2 regions of the Streptomyces sp. NPDC056479 genome follow, and region 2 is predicted to be linked to the other one. Evidence: riboswitches for the same ligand, from Rfam matches in the RefSeq annotation. Region 2 holds a riboswitch; the other holds the start of a gene.
The links. Region 2 has a riboswitch for glycine ahead of gcvT (glycine cleavage system aminomethyltransferase GcvT). Riboswitches for the same ligand answer to the same signal wherever they lie in the genome.
Positions count from the first base shown of each region.

Region 1: it holds a riboswitch for glycine, as region 2 does, so the genes downstream of both, gcvP (aminomethyl-transferring glycine dehydrogenase) here and gcvT (glycine cleavage system aminomethyltransferase GcvT) in region 2, are expected to answer to the same signal.

Region 1 covers NZ_JBHTRZ010000011.1:416,122-424,077, forward strand. Annotated here, with positions in the region: gene gcvP (aminomethyl-transferring glycine dehydrogenase) at 1-2,541, opposite strand, end outside; glycine riboswitch at 2,718-2,813, opposite strand; gene ACFQ6S_RS37695 (PRC-barrel domain-containing protein) at 2,928-3,335, shown strand; gene ACFQ6S_RS37700 (DNA polymerase IV) at 3,621-5,054, opposite strand; gene ACFQ6S_RS37705 (MerR family transcriptional regulator) at 5,136-5,780, opposite strand; gene ACFQ6S_RS37710 (bifunctional nuclease family protein) at 6,046-6,519, opposite strand; gene ACFQ6S_RS37715 (MerR family transcriptional regulator) at 6,606-7,343, opposite strand; gene ACFQ6S_RS37720 (FHA domain-containing protein) at 7,385-7,956, opposite strand, start outside.
Region 2 covers NZ_JBHTRZ010000007.1:229,104-237,059, reverse strand. Annotated here, with positions in the region: gene ACFQ6S_RS27360 (ABC transporter substrate-binding protein) at 1-920, opposite strand, end outside; gene ACFQ6S_RS27355 (ABC transporter permease) at 963-1,961, opposite strand; gene ACFQ6S_RS27350 (enhanced serine sensitivity protein SseB C-terminal domain-containing protein) at 2,323-3,117, opposite strand; gene ACFQ6S_RS27345 (enhanced serine sensitivity protein SseB) at 3,266-4,054, opposite strand; gene ACFQ6S_RS27340 (AAA family ATPase) at 4,652-5,326, opposite strand; glycine riboswitch at 5,497-5,595, shown strand; gene gcvT (glycine cleavage system aminomethyltransferase GcvT) at 5,760-6,878, shown strand; gene gcvH (glycine cleavage system protein GcvH) at 7,000-7,377, shown strand; gene glyA (serine hydroxymethyltransferase) at 7,405-7,956, shown strand, end outside.

The sequences.
Region 1 (7,956 bases), on a different contig from region 2:
CGTCGGCGCGTGGAAGCCGTAGTCGATGAGCCGCTTGGCCACGTCGTCGACGCTCACCCCGGTCGCCTTGGTCAGCGGCCGCAGATCGATGATGCACTCGTGCGCGACGAGCCCGCCCGGCCCGGTGTAGAGGACGGGGTAGTGCGGCTCCAGCCGCTTGGCGATGTAGTTGGCGGACAGCACGGCCACCTGCGTGGCCCGCTTCAGCCCCTCGCCGCCCATGAGGCGGACGTACGCCCAGGAGATCGGCAGGATCCCCGCGGAGCCCCACGGCGCGGCCGAGATCGGGCCGACGCCCGTCTCCGGGCCGGCGGCAGGCTGCAGCGGGTGGTTGGGCAGGTACGGCGCCAGGTGCGCACGCACACCTACCGGGCCGACGCCCGGACCGCCACCGCCGTGCGGGATGCAGAAGGTCTTGTGCAGGTTCAGGTGGGAGACGTCACCGCCGAAGTGGCCGGGCTTGGCAAGCCCCACCAGCGCGTTGAGGTTCGCGCCGTCGACGTACACCTGCCCGCCGGCCTCGTGCACCTGCGCGCAGATGTCGGCGACGTGCTCCTCGAACACACCGTGCGTCGACGGGTACGTGATCATCAGCACCGACAGCTCGTCCCGGTGCTTCTCGATCTTCGCCCGCAGGTCCTCGACGTCGATCTCGCCGTCCTCGGCGGTCTTCACGACGACGACCTTCATGCCGGCCATCACGGCGCTCGCGGCGTTCGTGCCATGCGCGGAGGACGGGATGAGGCAGACGGTGCGCTGCTCGTCGCCGTTGGCCCGGTGGTACCCGCGTACGGCGAGCAGCCCGGCGAGCTCACCCTGCGACCCGGCGTTCGGCTGGAGCGACACCTTGTCGTAGCCGGTGACCTCGGCGAGACGTTCCTCCAGCTCACGGATGAGCGTCAGATAGCCCTGCGCCTGCTCGGCGGGCGCGAAGGGGTGCAGCTGCCCGAACTCCGGCCAGGTGACCGGCTCCATCTCGGTGGTCGCGTTGAGCTTCATCGTGCAGGAGCCCAGCGGGATCATGCCGCGGTCGAGCGCGTAGTCACGGTCGGCGAGCCTGCGCAGGTAGCGCAGCATCGCCGTCTCGGAGCGGTGCTGGTGGAAGACGGGGTGGGTGAGGTAGTCGTCGGTGCGCTGCAGCGCGTCCGGAAGGGTGTCCTCGGTCGCCGCGTCCAGCGCCTCGATGTCCCCCTCGACGCCGAACGCCGTCCATACGGCGCCCAGTTGGGCCCGCGCGGTGGTCTCGTCGCAGGCGACGGACACGTGGTCGGCGTCGACGAGGCGCAGGTTGACGCCGTTCTGCCGGGCGGCGGCGACGACCTCGGCGGCCTTCGCGGGCACCCGCACGGTCAGGGTGTCGAAGTAGGAGCCGTGCACGACCTCGACCCCACCGGCCGTGAGCCCCGCGGCGAGGATCGTGGCGTACCGATGGGTCCGCCGCGCGATGCCCTTGAGCCCCTCGGGCCCGTGGTAGACGGCGTACATCCCGGCCATCACGGCGAGCAGCACCTGAGCGGTACAGATGTTGCTGGTCGCCTTCTCCCGCCGGATGTGCTGCTCACGCGTCTGGAGCGCCAGCCGGTAAGCCTTGTTCCCGTCGGCGTCCACGGACACACCCACGAGCCGCCCCGGCAGGCTGCGCGCGAACTTCTCGTGTACGGCCATGTATCCGGCGTGCGGCCCGCCGAAGCCCATCGGCACACCGAACCGCTGCGTCGTCCCGACCGCGATGTCCGCCCCGAGCTCACCGGGCGACTTCAGCAGCGTGAGCGCGAGCAGATCGGCGGCGACGGTGACGAGGGCACCGAGCTCGTGGGCCTGGTCGATGACGGCCTTGATATCCCGTACGACACCGGAGGCACCCGGGTACTGGACCAGCACGCCGTTGATCTCACGCGAGGCGATCTCGGCCGGGATGCCGTCGCTGAGGTCGGCGACCACGACCTCCACACCGGTCGGCTCGGCACGGGTCTCGATCACGGCGATGGTCTGCGGAAGGACATCCGCGTCGACCAGGAACAGGCCCTTCTTGTTCTTGCCCATGCGCCGGGACAGGGCCAAGGCCTCGGCCGCCGCGGTCCCCTCGTCGAGCAGCGAGGCACCGGAGGTCGGCAGCCCGGTGAGCTCGGCGACCATGGTCTGGAAGTTCAGTAGGGCTTCGAGCCGTCCCTGCGAGATCTCCGGCTGGTACGGCGTGTAGGCGGTGTACCAGGCCGGGTTCTCCATGACATTCCGCAGGATGACCGGCGGCGTGAAGGTGCCGTAGTAGCCGAGCCCGATCATCGGGTCCAGCACCTGGTTGCGGTCGGCGAGCGACCGCAGCTCGGCCAGCACCTCGGGCTCGGTACGCGCTCCCGGCAGATCAAGAGAGTCGGCGTTCTTGATGACGTCCGGCACCGCTGCGGCGGTGAGCTCGTCGAGCGAGCCGTATCCGACCTGGGCGAGCATCTTGGCCCGAGCCTCATGATCAGGACCGATATGACGCTGCTCGAAGGGAATACCCTGCTCGAGCTCGGAGAGCGGAATGCGATGGGCGGTCATTGCGGAGGCCTCCTGGTCTGACACGACCTTCGAGGGGCACCATGGCGCGGGTACCCGGACGGCCTCCCCCTCTGTCATCTCAACCTGAGAGCTTCACCGGGGCGCCCAAGGGCTCCCGGCTTTCACCGTCGGTGAGGGCGGAAGCCGTCGGCACCCGCCCTGCTTTCCAGAGTGACCTCGTCCGTGCGGTACGTGGGCCTGAGAGATTCCGGGGAGGATTTGCTCCTTCGGCGCCTCCGGTGGTGTCCGGAGGACTCTCCCGCACGGGGTCAGCAGCCGTCTGCAAGCCTACCAGCGAGGTCAACGCACGCCCCTTCGAGTGGCCGCACATCCCAATGTGCCTTTTCGTAGTGCTTACGGATGAGTTGCGACCAAGTGGAGGGCCCGTGCAGACCGACATCGATCCGCGCAATCTGATCGGCCGCAAGGCCTTTGACCGCAACGGCACCAAGATCGGCACGATCGACGAGGTCTATCTCGACGACGCGACCGGAGTGCCGGAATGGGCGGCGATACGCACCGGCCTGTTCTCCCGGGACGCCTTCGTCCCCCTGGAGCCCAGCGAACTGGTGGAGGGCACCCTCCACGTCCCCTTCGAGCGCACCCTGATCAAGGACGCCCCCGACTTCGGGGTGGGCCGCCACCTCTCTCCGGAACAAGAACTCCAGCTCTACCACCACTACGGCCTGGACGTCGCAGCCTCGCCCCCACCCCCCGACCGGGACTTCGGCAACTTGGCAGGCAGGGAGGACCCCGACAACAACGGCCCCAGGACCACTCATCCGCATCCCTGACCCCGGGCAGCCGCCACACGGCCGCCTCTCACCAGTCGGGACAGAGCCACCGCAGCCACACGCATCGCACCGCACGCCGACTTCCACCCACACGTCAGCGCCCCGGTAGGGGCACAGCTGCGGGCGATCGTGTCGCTGGCCTGGTCATGAGTGCGCGCCGGCAGTCCGCCGTGCTCGAAATGCATCGGGGGAAGCCCCGCTTCGGGTGAGGCCCCGCCAAGGCGAACCGAACCCCACCGCGGGCGGTCCATGGCCCTCGCCTGCCCCCACCGCCCTACCCGGGCATCACAGGCGACTCCCCGCCCCCAAACCCCCATCAGCAGCACCAGCACCGGCTCCCCCACCGGCCCCTGGCCCCCCGCTTCCCCCACCCTTCCCAGGCCTGCCCTCCACCAAAGGCAACGGCTCGGCAGCCTCCAGCCCCGGATCATCGACCCGGAAGGTGCGGACCCGCCCCGGCTCCGACCTGGGCGTTTCGAACCGCACCGTCACCCGCCCGAGCCCGCTCCCCTGCACCCACCCGTGCCCGAACTCGGCGTGCCGCACATCGTGCCCCGCATGCCACCGCCGCTCGGCCGCGCCCTCGGCCCGTCGCGCCACCGCGGCCTCTTCCTCACCGTCCTCCGCCGCCTCTTCCATCCGCACCCCCGCAGCCTGAGCGAACAGATCTTCCTGCGTGTAGTCGGCCAGCCCGCTCACCCCGACCCCAAGCAGCCGCACGCCTCCCGTCGTGTCCACGGAATCCAGCAGCCGCGCGGCGGCCTCCCGCACCACGGCCGGATCATCCGTGGGCCCGCGCAAGGTCTCGGACCGGGTCAAGGTCGAGAAGTCGTAGCGCCGCACCTTCAGCACGATCGTCCGCCCGGACAGCCCGGCCCCGCGCAACCGCCGCACACAGCGGTCGGCCAGCCGCTGCACCTCAAAACCCACCCGCACCCGGTCGTGAATGTCCACGTCGTAGGTGTCCTCGACCGACACCGACTTGGTCTCCCGCTCGGCGACCACCGGTCGCTCGTCGTGGGCCAGAGCCATCGCGTACAGGGCGTGCCCATGCGCCTTCCCCAGCAGTCGTACGAGCTCGTCCTCACCCGCCTCGGCGATCTCCTCGACCGTATGGATCCCGGCCCGCCGCAGGTGGTCGCCGGTCGCCGGCCCCACCCCGGGCAAGGTCCGCACCGACATCGGCCCGAGCATCGCCCGCTCGGTCCCCGGCTCGATCACCACCAGCCCATCCGGCTTGGCCTGCTCAGAGCCGATCTTCGCGAGCATCTTGGACGCGGCCAGCCCAACCGACCCCGCCAGCCCGGTGGCGGCCCGTATGTCGGCGCGCAGCTTCGTCCCCACCAGCCGCGCCGACGCCTCGTCCCAGGCCGTTTCCCCGGCCTCCAGATCCACGAACGCCTCGTCCAGGCTCAGCGGCTCCACCAGCGGTGACAGCTCGCGCAGCAGCGCCATCACCTGCTCGCTGGTGTCGCGGTAGATCCCGAAGCGCGGCACGAGATACGCGGCGTTCGGCGCCAGCCGACGCGCCTGCGCCATGGGCATCGCCGAGTGAACCCCGAAGACCCGGGCCTCATAGGAAGCGGTGGCCACGACTCCACGGGGCCCGAGACCGCCCACGATCACGGCTTTCCCGCGCAGGCTCGGCTTGGATGCCTGCTCCACCGAGGCGTAGAAGGCATCCATGTCGAGATGCAGGATCGTGGGCGCGTTTCTCACACCCCTGATGCTGCCTCACACCACTGACAATGCCTTGGCCGACAACACCCTGGCCCGACAATTCCTCGCCACGACCGGCGCTCAGACCGCCCGGTTACGCCGCCGAGCCAGCTCGTCCGTCGGGTTGTGGCCGATGAGCGTCTCCCCGGTGTCGATCCGCTCCCCGTGCAGCTGCGACAGCGCGCTCTCGACGTCCCGCCACACCACGCCCACGGCGATCCCGAAGATCCCCTGCCCACCCTGGAGCAGCGCGTGCACCTCGTCTGGCGAGGTGCACTCGTAGACCGTCGCACCGTCGCTCATCAGCGTCATACGCTCAAGATCGCGAAAGCCCCGCTCCCGCAGATGCTGCACGGCGGTGCGGATGTTCTGGAGCGACACACCGGTGTCGAGGAAGCGCTTGACGATCTTCAGGACGACGACGTCCCGGAAGCTGTACAGCCGCTGCGTCCCCGACCCGTGAGCGGGCCGCACGCTCGGCTCCACGAGGCCGGTGCGCGCCCAGTAGTCCAATTGCCGGTACGTGATCCCGGCGGCCGCACACGCCGTCGGACCGCGATAACCGATCTCCTCGGTCGCCATGGACGCCGCCCCTCCACCACTGCTCGGCACGGCCGTCGGTCGCTGAAAAGCGTGATCCGCGCTGCCGTGAAGCGGGTACGGGCCGCTCGCCCCGAGACTGCGCTCGGGAGCACCCCCAGCCGTACCGTCGCCGCTGCTTCTCACGCCGACCTCCGTCCTTGACCTGCCTTCTCGACGGTAGGCAGTCACCCGGGGTGCGTCAACGATCGCCACACTCGGCCCGCCGAGTGATAATCACCCTAGGAGTGGTTTCCCGCGCCCCACCGCGGGGAAAGGCTAGCCGAATGTGCTCGGGGCAGACCTCAAGACGCTCACGCTCGCCGCTGGCAAATGCCGGCATTTGAGCCGTAACCGACTGTGGGCCGCACCATCACGGACCGCAAGTCCGCAGGGCGCCGCCCACGCCGCCTCACTGACTGCTGGTGCCGAAGTCCTCCGGCGAGATCTGGTCGAGGAACTCGCGGAACTTCTCCACCTCGTCCTCCTGCTCGTCCGGGATCGCGATGCCGGCGTCGTCGAGCACTCCGTCGCTGCCGTAGATCGGCGTTCCGGTGCGCAGGGCCAGCGCTATGGCATCGGACGGGCGGGCGCTCACCTCGACGCCGCTGGCGAAGACCAGCTCCGCGTAGAAGACGCCCTCACGCAGGTCCGTGATGCGCACTTCGGTGAGCTCCTGGCCGACGGCCTCCAGCACGTCCTTGAACAGGTCGTGGGTCAGCGGTCGCGCGGGGGCCATGCCCTGCTGGGCGAAGGCGATCGCCGTCGCCTCCCCCGGCCCGATCCAGATGGGGAGGTAACGGTCGCCTCCCACTTCGCGCAGGAGCACGATCGGTTGGTTGGAGGGCATTTCGACCCGGACACCTACGACATCGAGCTCGTTCACACAGCAACCCTAGGCCGTGCTCGGGACGTTTGGGTAGTCGGGCCGGGAACGGGTGGCCGATCCGGCCTGCTCGTGGCCTGCCCCGCTCAGGGCAGCCTCACTCCGAGAGCCGTCTGCACCAGCGCGGCATGCAGCTTCACCGTGAGTCCCGCCAGCTCCTTGGCACGGGCCTCGGCATGAGCCCTGGTCTGCGGGTTGCGGTGCCGCCTCAGGGGTGCCACGACCTGGTCCACGAGCCCGGCCTCGCGGTCGGCGGCGCCCTTCATCACCCGAAGATGCCGTGGCTCGATCCCGAACCGCCCCAGCTCGGCCACGAGCGCGGCCACAGTGACCGCCTCTGCGTCGTACACGCCGTCCGGCAGGGCGCTGATCAGGCCGTACGACTCCCACTCCGCGAGCTCCCGGTCACCGATCTCGGCCGCGGCGAGCAGCTCGGCCCGTCCGATCCGAGCCACCGTGGGTCCCTCCACGGGCTCCAGGACCGTTTCGCCGTCCCGCGGGCGGCACAGGGCAGGCAGTGGTGCCGCCTCGCCGCGCTCCATGGCGTCCAGGTGCTCCCGGATCACCTTGAGCGGCAGATAGTGGTCCCGCTGCATCCGCAGGACGTGACCGAGCCGCTCGACGTCCTGCGCGCTGAACTTGCGATACCCCGAGGGGGTCCGCTGCGGCTCGACAAGGCCCTCGGACTCCAGAAACCGGATCTTGGAGATGGTGATGTCAGGGAACTCGTCGCGCAGCATGCTCAGCACCGTGCCGATGCTCATCAGCCGACCGTCCGTGGCGGCGGTGCCGTGACGGGCACCGCCGCTCGGTGTTTTCAGCATGGACCTTCCCTGGGTCTCCCCGGACGGGCTCCGGGGGAGGGTCAGTAGCCCCGCTGGCTCGCGTAGAAGACCAGCCGGTACTTGCCGATCTGCACCTCGTCACCGTTGTTCAGGGCGACCTGGTCGATCCGCTCGCGGTTGACGTACGTACCGTTCAGGCTGCCGACGTCGGCCACCGTGAACGAGCCGTCCTGACCGCGACGGAACTCCACGTGCCGGCGCGAGACCGTCACGTCGTCCAGGAAGATGTCGCTCTGCGGGTGGCGGCCGGCGGTGGTCAGATCGCCGTCCAGGAGGAATCGGCTGCCCGAGTTCGGGCCACGGCGCACGACCAGGAGCGCGGAGCCCAGCGGCAACGCGTCGACGGCCGCCTGGGCCTCGGGCGACAGCGCAGGGATCGCCGTCTGACCGGTGGCCTCGGCGTCGTAGGCCTCAAGACCGGAGATGGAGATCGTGGAGGTCGTCTCGGACGGACGCTCGGGCGCCGGGCCGCCTCGCAGCGGGGCGCCGCAGTTGGAACAGAAGCGGCTGTTCTCCGCGTTGCGGTTACCGCACCTCGTACACACCAGGGCCGACATCGGGGAAAACCCTCCACCCGTACTTGAGGTTGACG
Region 2 (7,956 bases):
ACCAGGACCTTCGGCTGGGTCGCCGGCTGGACACCGGTGCCCGCCGCGTCGGCCGTGATCTTGTTGGAGAGCAGGTCGTTGTCGACCGTCACCGGGTTGACCTTGAACTTGATCGAGATCTTGTCCGGCAGCGCCTTGCGGACCGGGTCCGTCTTGGCGTCCCAGTTCTTGTTGCGGACGAGGGTGGCGCTACGGCCCTCCTCGTAGGACTCGAACTGGTACGGGCCGGAGGACACGATGTTCTGCACGTACTTCGCGCCGGTGTCCTTGGCCTGCGGCACCGGAGCCGTCTGCGAGAACGTCGCCAGGTAGTCGAAGTCCGCGAACGGCGCCTTCAGCTTGAAGACGATCGTGCTGTCGTCCGGCGTCTCGATGGACTTCAGACCGTCGGCGGACTTGTCCTTGTACGGGCCCTTGTACTTGTCGCCGCCGTCCAGGTACGCCTTGAAGTAGGTCGGACCGTTGGACAGCGCCTCGGGCGCGAAGTTGGAGCGCTCGATGGCGTACTTCACGTCCTTGGACGTGATCGGCGTACCGTCCTGGAACTTCACGCCCTTGCGAAGCTTGTACGTCCAGGTCTTGGCGTCCGCGCTGGGGGTGCCGAGGGATTCCGCCAGGTCGGGGACGACCTCGAGGCCTTCCTTGCCGGCTGCCGGCTTGAACGTGGTGAGGGCACGCGCGTAGAGACGGGAGAAGTTCTGCACCCAGCCGTAGTACGTGTTGCCCGGGTCAAGGGAGTCCGGCACGTCCGAGTGCTCGTACGTGACCGTGCCTCCCTTCTTGTCCGACGCGTTCACGATGGAGGTCAGCGCGGCATCCTTCTTGCCGTTGCCTCCGCCGTTGCTGTCGTTGTCATCTCCGCCACCACACGCTGCAGCACCCAGCGAGAGCGCCAGGACCGACGCGATGGCGGCGGTCACCCTTCTCGTCTTCACCTGAGGAAAGCCCCCTCTATCGATTGATCACTTGCTGCGAGGGTCAAGGGCGTCACGCAGCCCGTCACCCAGCAGGTTGAACGCCAGGACGGTGACGAAGATCGCCAGTCCGGGCACGAACATGTACTGCGGATCCGCTGTGTAGAGATCCACAGCGTTGCTGAGCATGCCGCCCCAGGAGGCCTGCGGCGGAGCGATGCCGACTCCGAGGAAGCTCAGCGCGGCCTCGAAGAGGATGTTCGTCGGGATGATCAGCGTCGAGTAGACGAGGATCGGCGCGACGAGATTGGGGAGCAACTCGCGGAACAGGACGTACGGTCCCCGCGCGCCCAGGCTGGTGGCGGCCTCGATGAACTCCCGCTTGCGCAGGCTCATGGTCTGCGCGCGCACGATACGGCCGATGTACGGCCAGCTGAAGAAGCCGATCACGAAGATCAGCACACAGATGCGCAGCGGAAGGCCGTCGAGTCCGAAGAAACCGTCCTGCACAGAGGCGGAGATCGAGATCGCGAACAGCAGCAGCGGGAACGCCAGGAAGGTGTCCATCAGCTTGCTGATGACGCTGTCGATCCAGCCGCCGTAGTAGCCGGCGATCACACCGAGCACCGTGCCGATGCACACGGACAGCATCGTGGCGCCGCCCGCGACCAGCAGCGACACCCAGGAGCCGTCGATGATGCGGGCGAGCATGTCGCGGCCGTACTGGGGGTCGACGCCCAGCGGGTGGTCCCAACTCATCCCGCCCCAGCCGCCCTTGGGGGCGAGCAGGGCCGGGTCGATCAGGTCCTGGTTGAACTGGTTGGGGTCGAGGTCGAACACCCACAGGATCGGCTTGGAGAGCACTGCCATGAGCACGAGGCAGATGACGACGATGCCACCGGCCATCGCGACCTTGTCGCGCTTGAAGCGCATCCAGGCGATCTGGGTGAGCGAACGCCCCTCGATCTGGCTCTTCTTGACTCCGGCGAGCACGGCCTCGGGCTGCGCTTCGGCCTCCGCTCCCGTTGTCTCGATCGGTGCGGTCACGGTGAGATTGACCCCTCTCGGCCGACGGTTGCCGACCCCCTTGCTGCCGCTGTAGCGGTTGCTTTATCTCGTACACAGGACCGACCGGCCCGTGTCTTGCGGGGAGTCTTCAACGCATTGGCGATCTGTTGCCAGAGCTGGCGGGGAAAGGATGCGCAACCGTGATGCTGTCTGGGGGGTTCCGTTATCCGAACAGCGGGTAACGATCGGCGGACGGGTGCCAGTTGGGGCGTATGAGGGCGGACCGGGACCTTCCGATCGCATCTACGCGCGGAGATACGCCTATGAAACCGCAGTCAGCGGACGCATGCACCTACGAAGTCGGGATGCCGACTGAACGGTAGGTTAGCGCGTCAAATGATCAGTAACGGCCCTGTGCCGGAGGGTAACCGTAGCCACCCGCGGGGGCCTGCGCGGGAGCGGCGTGTGCCTCGCGGTCGTAGAACGGACGGGCCTCCGCCCGCATCCACATCGCGACCGGATCGTCGTCGTCGGACATCGCCACGGTCGAGACGGGCAGCCCGTCCGGGACCGCGCCGATCGACTGGAGCATCATCGAGCGGACCGAGTCCACCGCGGGCGGGCTGGTGTCGTACACGTCGAGCCCGATGGCGAGATACGGCGCGCCGAGCGCCGGCTGCACCCAGGCGCGGCGCAGGGAGCGGACGGCAGGGGTGCGGTGGGCGTTCTGCGCGAGCAGGGCGTAGAACTGCGGGATCTCGATGCCGGGCTCCGACAGGCGCAGCGGTCCGGCGGGCTGGCGGTCCAGGCCGGTGGCGATGCGGCGCAGGTCGAGCCAGGGGATGCCGACGCCGCCGCCCGGGGCGTGCGGGTTCAGCCAGAGGCCGTAGTGGTCCGGGTAGAGGGCGCGGGCCGCGTCCGCTCCGTCGACCACTTCGTAGCTGCGGTTCCAGCCGCTGGCCGACAGCTCCTGGGCGGAGGTGACGCAGGGGGCGTAGCCGTAGCCGTCGACCTCCATGTTTCCGTACTGGGCGTCCGGGGAGCCGGCCTGGCCGTGCCACAGCAGCATCCAGATCTGGCCGCCGTTCGGGGTCGCGAGCGCGCGCAGGAGTGCCTCGTAGGCGTCGTAGCGCCCGGGGGTCACCTGGCGCAGCATGTGCTCGACCTGACCGGTCGAGGTTGTGCCAGCGCTCACTTTCTACCGCCCCTCCGTACAACACCTTGCCCGCACTGTGCCCCTAGCTTAAGCCCGGCCAGGAGCTCGGAACTTGCTGCCACAGCGCGGCCGCGGGTCGTTCGTGGTTGCTCGCGCAGTTCCCCGCGCCCCTGTCGGGGCGCTTCGCCTAGCCTCGCTGGTAGAAGGGCCGTACCTTCGCCCGCATCCACTCGATCACCGGGTCCTGGGCCACGTCGAGCAGCACCAGGTTGACCGGCCACGCCACCGGTGCGCGGCTCAGGGCGCGGGCGAGGGCGTCCATGGGTGCGGCGCGCAAGTCGCCCTCCCAGTGGGAGAGTTCCACGCCGATGAACATCACCGGGTCGGCCGTCTCGACGGCCGCCAGACAGCGACGGGCCGTCGTGACCACGCCGGTCTCGGCGAACGTGGCCGACGCCGCCGCGAGGAAGTCGATCGGGTCGTCCTGCCAGTTGGGCTCGTAGAGCTTGACGCGGCCGCCGGAGGTGAGGCCGTCCAGCGAGGTGCGACCCACCCGGCAGAGCTCGGCGACCGCGGCCGGGGGCAGCGGGACGCCGACCACGCCGTCCGGGTTCAGGGCGATGCCCAGGTGCGGGGGCAGACCGCGGGCGAACTCCACGGCCGGGGCGATCGTGTACGACATGTGGGCGCCGACGACCTGGCGGAACTGCTCCTCGGAGCTGAAGACCGGGACGTATCCCTGGCCCTCGATCTCCACCGTGGGCAGGTCAAGCGGGCCGCTGTGCGGGCCGCCGCCGCTGGGCAGGGGCACCCAGACGAAGCTGCGGCCGAGCACCTCGAGGATCCTCCCGCCCGCCGAGGGCAGGCCGAGGGAGGCCGAGAGCACCTCCTCCAACTCGTTGCCGGGCCAACCGCCGTGCGGATGGGGGTGTGCCGATGCCGGGAAGTCCGCGGGGAGATCCGCTGCGAAGTCCATCTGTGTGACCGCCTGCTGTGAACCACGTCTGAGACCCAAAAGGCTAGCCGGTGTCCGACCGACGCAGCCCTACGGGCGGTCATCCACCGAATACGACCGGTCAGCCCACCACTCCGTCCACCACCCGGACGCCTTCGTCTACCGCCGCTCGGCCCCGCTTACGGCACTCACCTCGTGATCCCAACCCGCCGCGCCCCGACCCGGCCCAGCCGCCGGCCCGCGATGGCACAGAAAGGCCTACCGCAAGCCACCTCGCCGCGTCGGCGACAGCCTTCCGAGGCCGTGCGAGGCGGCAGCCCCGACCGACGGCCGCTCGCCCCGGCCGGGGCCTCTCACGCCGTGAACCCGATCCGCCACATCCTGGCCGGGCGCAGCGGACAGGCAGCCAGACCGGGGCAGCCCGACCGCCAACGACCGCCCGCTCCCGCTCACAGCCACCCCGCGACCCGGTCCGCAGCGCCCCGACCCGGCACACCAGCCGGCCCGCGATGGCGCAGAAAGGCCTACCGCGAGACACCTCGCCGCGTCGGCGACAGTCCTCCGAGGCAGTGCGGGGCGGCAGCGCCGACCGAGAGCCGCCCGCCCGCCCGGGGCCACTCAGCCCGCGAACCCGATCCGCCGGAGCACATCCGCCGCGTCCCGGTCCAGCAGTACCGCCGAGCCGCATCCCGGTGGCAGGTCGCCCTTGGCCACCGAGCGCAGCAGGCGGGAGGCGGCCGTGCGGTGGCGTAGGAAGGCGTAGCGCGAGACGCCTCGGCCTCGCTCTCGCTGGCCCTCCAGCGCGGTACCGGGGGTCACGTCGAGGAGCAGCAGGTGGAGGGTGCCGCCGCGGCGGCGGGCCTCGCGGGCCAGCCAGGCGCGCACCCAGGTCTGCGTCCCGCAGTCGTGCACGACGACGCCCTCGCCGGTACGCAGGACGCGGCGCAGTCCGGCGTAGTGGGCGAGGCGGACCAGGGGGCGGTAGAAGGCGTAGGGGAGGAAGCCCGGCATCCGGGCGTCCCAGCGGTCCCGGGTGTCCTGGGAGTCGATACGGGTGCCCTTCACCGTCCGCCGCATCAGCGTGGACTTGCCGCTGCCGGGCAGACCGGTGATGACGACGAGGTCCTTGGGACCGAAGAGCAGCGCGTGCGGGCTGTGGCCCGAGCGCTCGCGCAGATCACGGACCACGGGCGCGGGGCACATGGCGCGGGCCTCGGCGGCCGGGGCGGCGGGCTGCTTGGGCAGCGCAAGGCCCGAGGTCGTCGCATACGCCGTGGTGCGGTTCACCGTCATCGTCCTCCTCCGGGGTCAGGATTCCCCATCCCCACTGAGCGTAAAGAGAAGGTAATAGAGGATCTCTTCCTTTTTCGTTCGCTTCCTGCCACAAGCCGGTTACAGACATGGCCTGCCCCCGACCGGGCCCGGCATGCAATGATGTGCGCGCCAACTGCATACCGGCCGTTTGAATCCGCGCGGGAGAGTCCCCAGCAGTGCATCGCTGGGGCGCCGAAGGAGCAAGTCCCTCCCTTGAATCTCTCAGGCCCCGTTACCGCGCGGGCGAGGCACATCTGAAAAGCGAGCCGCCCCACTCTTCGAGAACGGGCGTGGCTCCACCCAAGGTGCAACCCGTGATCGTCCCCGTGGCGGTCGTGGCGAACCTCTCAGGTTCCGATGACAGATGGGGAGGAACGACCTCGCCCGTCATGCCTTGGGAGACATCCGTCCGATGAGCAGCACTGAACCCCGCCGTACCGCGCTCGATGCCCTGCATCGCTCGCTCGGCGCGACGATGACCGACTTCGCCGGCTGGGACATGCCCCTGCGCTACGCCTCCGAGCGCGACGAGCACAACGCCGTACGCACCAGGGCCGGCCTGTTCGACCTCTCCCACATGGGCGAGATCACCGTCACCGGCCCGCAGGCCGCCGACCTGCTGAACCACGCCCTCGTCGGCAACATCGCCTCGATCGGCGTCGGCCGCGCCCGCTACACCATGATCTGCCAGGCCGACGGCGGCATCCTCGACGACCTGATCGTCTACCGGCTCGCCGAGACCGAGTACATGATCGTCGCCAACGCCTCCAACGCCCAGGTCGTGCTGGACGCGGTCACCGAGCGTGCCGCCGGCTTCGACGCCGAGGTGCGGGACGACCGGGACGGGTACGCGCTGCTCGCCGTACAGGGCCCCGAGTCCCCGGGCATCCTGAAGTCGCTGACCGACGCCGACCTCGACGGCCTGAAGTACTACGCCGGCCTGCCCGGCACCGTCGCCGGCGTCCCCGCGCTCATCGCCCGCACGGGCTACACCGGCGAGGACGGCTTCGAGCTGTTCGTGAAGCCGGAGCACGCCGTCGAGCTGTGGCAGGCGCTGACCAAGGCGGGCGAGAGCGCCGGCCTGGTCCCCTGCGGACTGTCCTGCCGCGACACCCTGCGCCTGGAGGCGGGGATGCCGCTGTACGGCCATGAGCTGACGACCTCCCTCACCCCCTTCGACGCCGGGCTCGGCCGGGTGGTGAAGTTCGAGAAGGAGGGCGACTTCGTCGGGCGCGAGGCGCTGACCGAGGCCGCCGCCCGCGCCTCGGCGAACCCCCCGCGCGTCCTGGTCGGCCTGGTCGCCGAGGGGCGTCGCGTCCCGCGTGCCGGGTACCCGGTCGTCGCCGGCGGCGAGGTCATCGGCGAGGTCACCTCCGGCGCGCCCTCCCCCACCCTGGGCAAGCCCATCGCCATGGCGTACGTCGACGCCGCGCACTCGGCGCCGGGCACGGCCGGAGTCGGCGTGGACATCCGCGGCAGCCATGAGCCGTACGAGGTCGTCGCGCTGCCGTTCTACAAGCGGCAGAAGTAACGCCAGAAGTAGAGACTGACAGCGGCGAGCGCGTGACTCTGCGCACATTTCCGCTGCTCAGACACGTTTCCCTCAGTCCCCCATTCACCACCACTCCCGCGCGTACAGGAGAATTCAGGCCATGAGCAACCCCCAGCAGCTGCGCTACAGCAAGGAGCACGAGTGGCTGTCGGCCGCCGAGGACGGCGTCTCGACGGTCGGCATCACGGAGTTCGCGGCCAACGCGCTCGGCGATGTCGTCTACGCCCAGCTCCCCGAGGTCGGCTCGACGGTGACCGCGGGTGACACCTGCGGCGAGCTGGAGTCGACCAAGTCCGTGTCGGACCTGTACTCCCCGGTCACCGGTGAGATCACCGAGATCAACGAGGACGTGGTGAACGACCCGGCGCTGGTGAACTCCGCGCCCTTCGAGGGCGGCTGGCTGTTCAAGGTACGGATCACGGAGGAGCCGGCCGACCTGCTCTCCGCCGACGAGTACGTCACCCACACCGCCGGCTGAGGAGTCGTATCCCTTATGTCTGCCCCCATGTCTGACAAGTCCCTTCTGAACGCACCCCTGCACGAGCTGGACCCGGCGATCGCCGCCGCGCTCGACGCCGAGCTGGAGCGTCAGCAGTCCACCCTGGAGATGATCGCCTCCGAGAACTTCGCGCCGGTCGCGGTGATGGAGGCACAGGGCTCGGTCGCCACCAACAAGTACGCCGAGGGCTATCCCGGCCGCCGCTACTACGGCGGCTGCGAGCACGTCGACGTCGCCGAGCAGATCGCCATCGACCGGGTCAAGGAGCTGTTCGGCGCCGAGTACGCCAACGTGCAGCCGCACTCGGGCGCCTCGGCCAACCAGGCCGCGCTGTTCGCGCTGGCCCAGCCCGGCGACACCATCCTCGGCCTGGACCTGGCGCACGGCGGCCACCTCACGCACGGGATGCGGCTGAACTTCTCCGGCAAGCAGTTCAAGGTCGTCCCGTACCACGTGGACACCGAGACCGGCCTGGTCGACATGGCCGAGGTCGAGAAGCTCGCCAAGGAGCACAAGCCCAAGGTGATCATCGCCGGCTGGTCGGCCTACCCGCGCCGG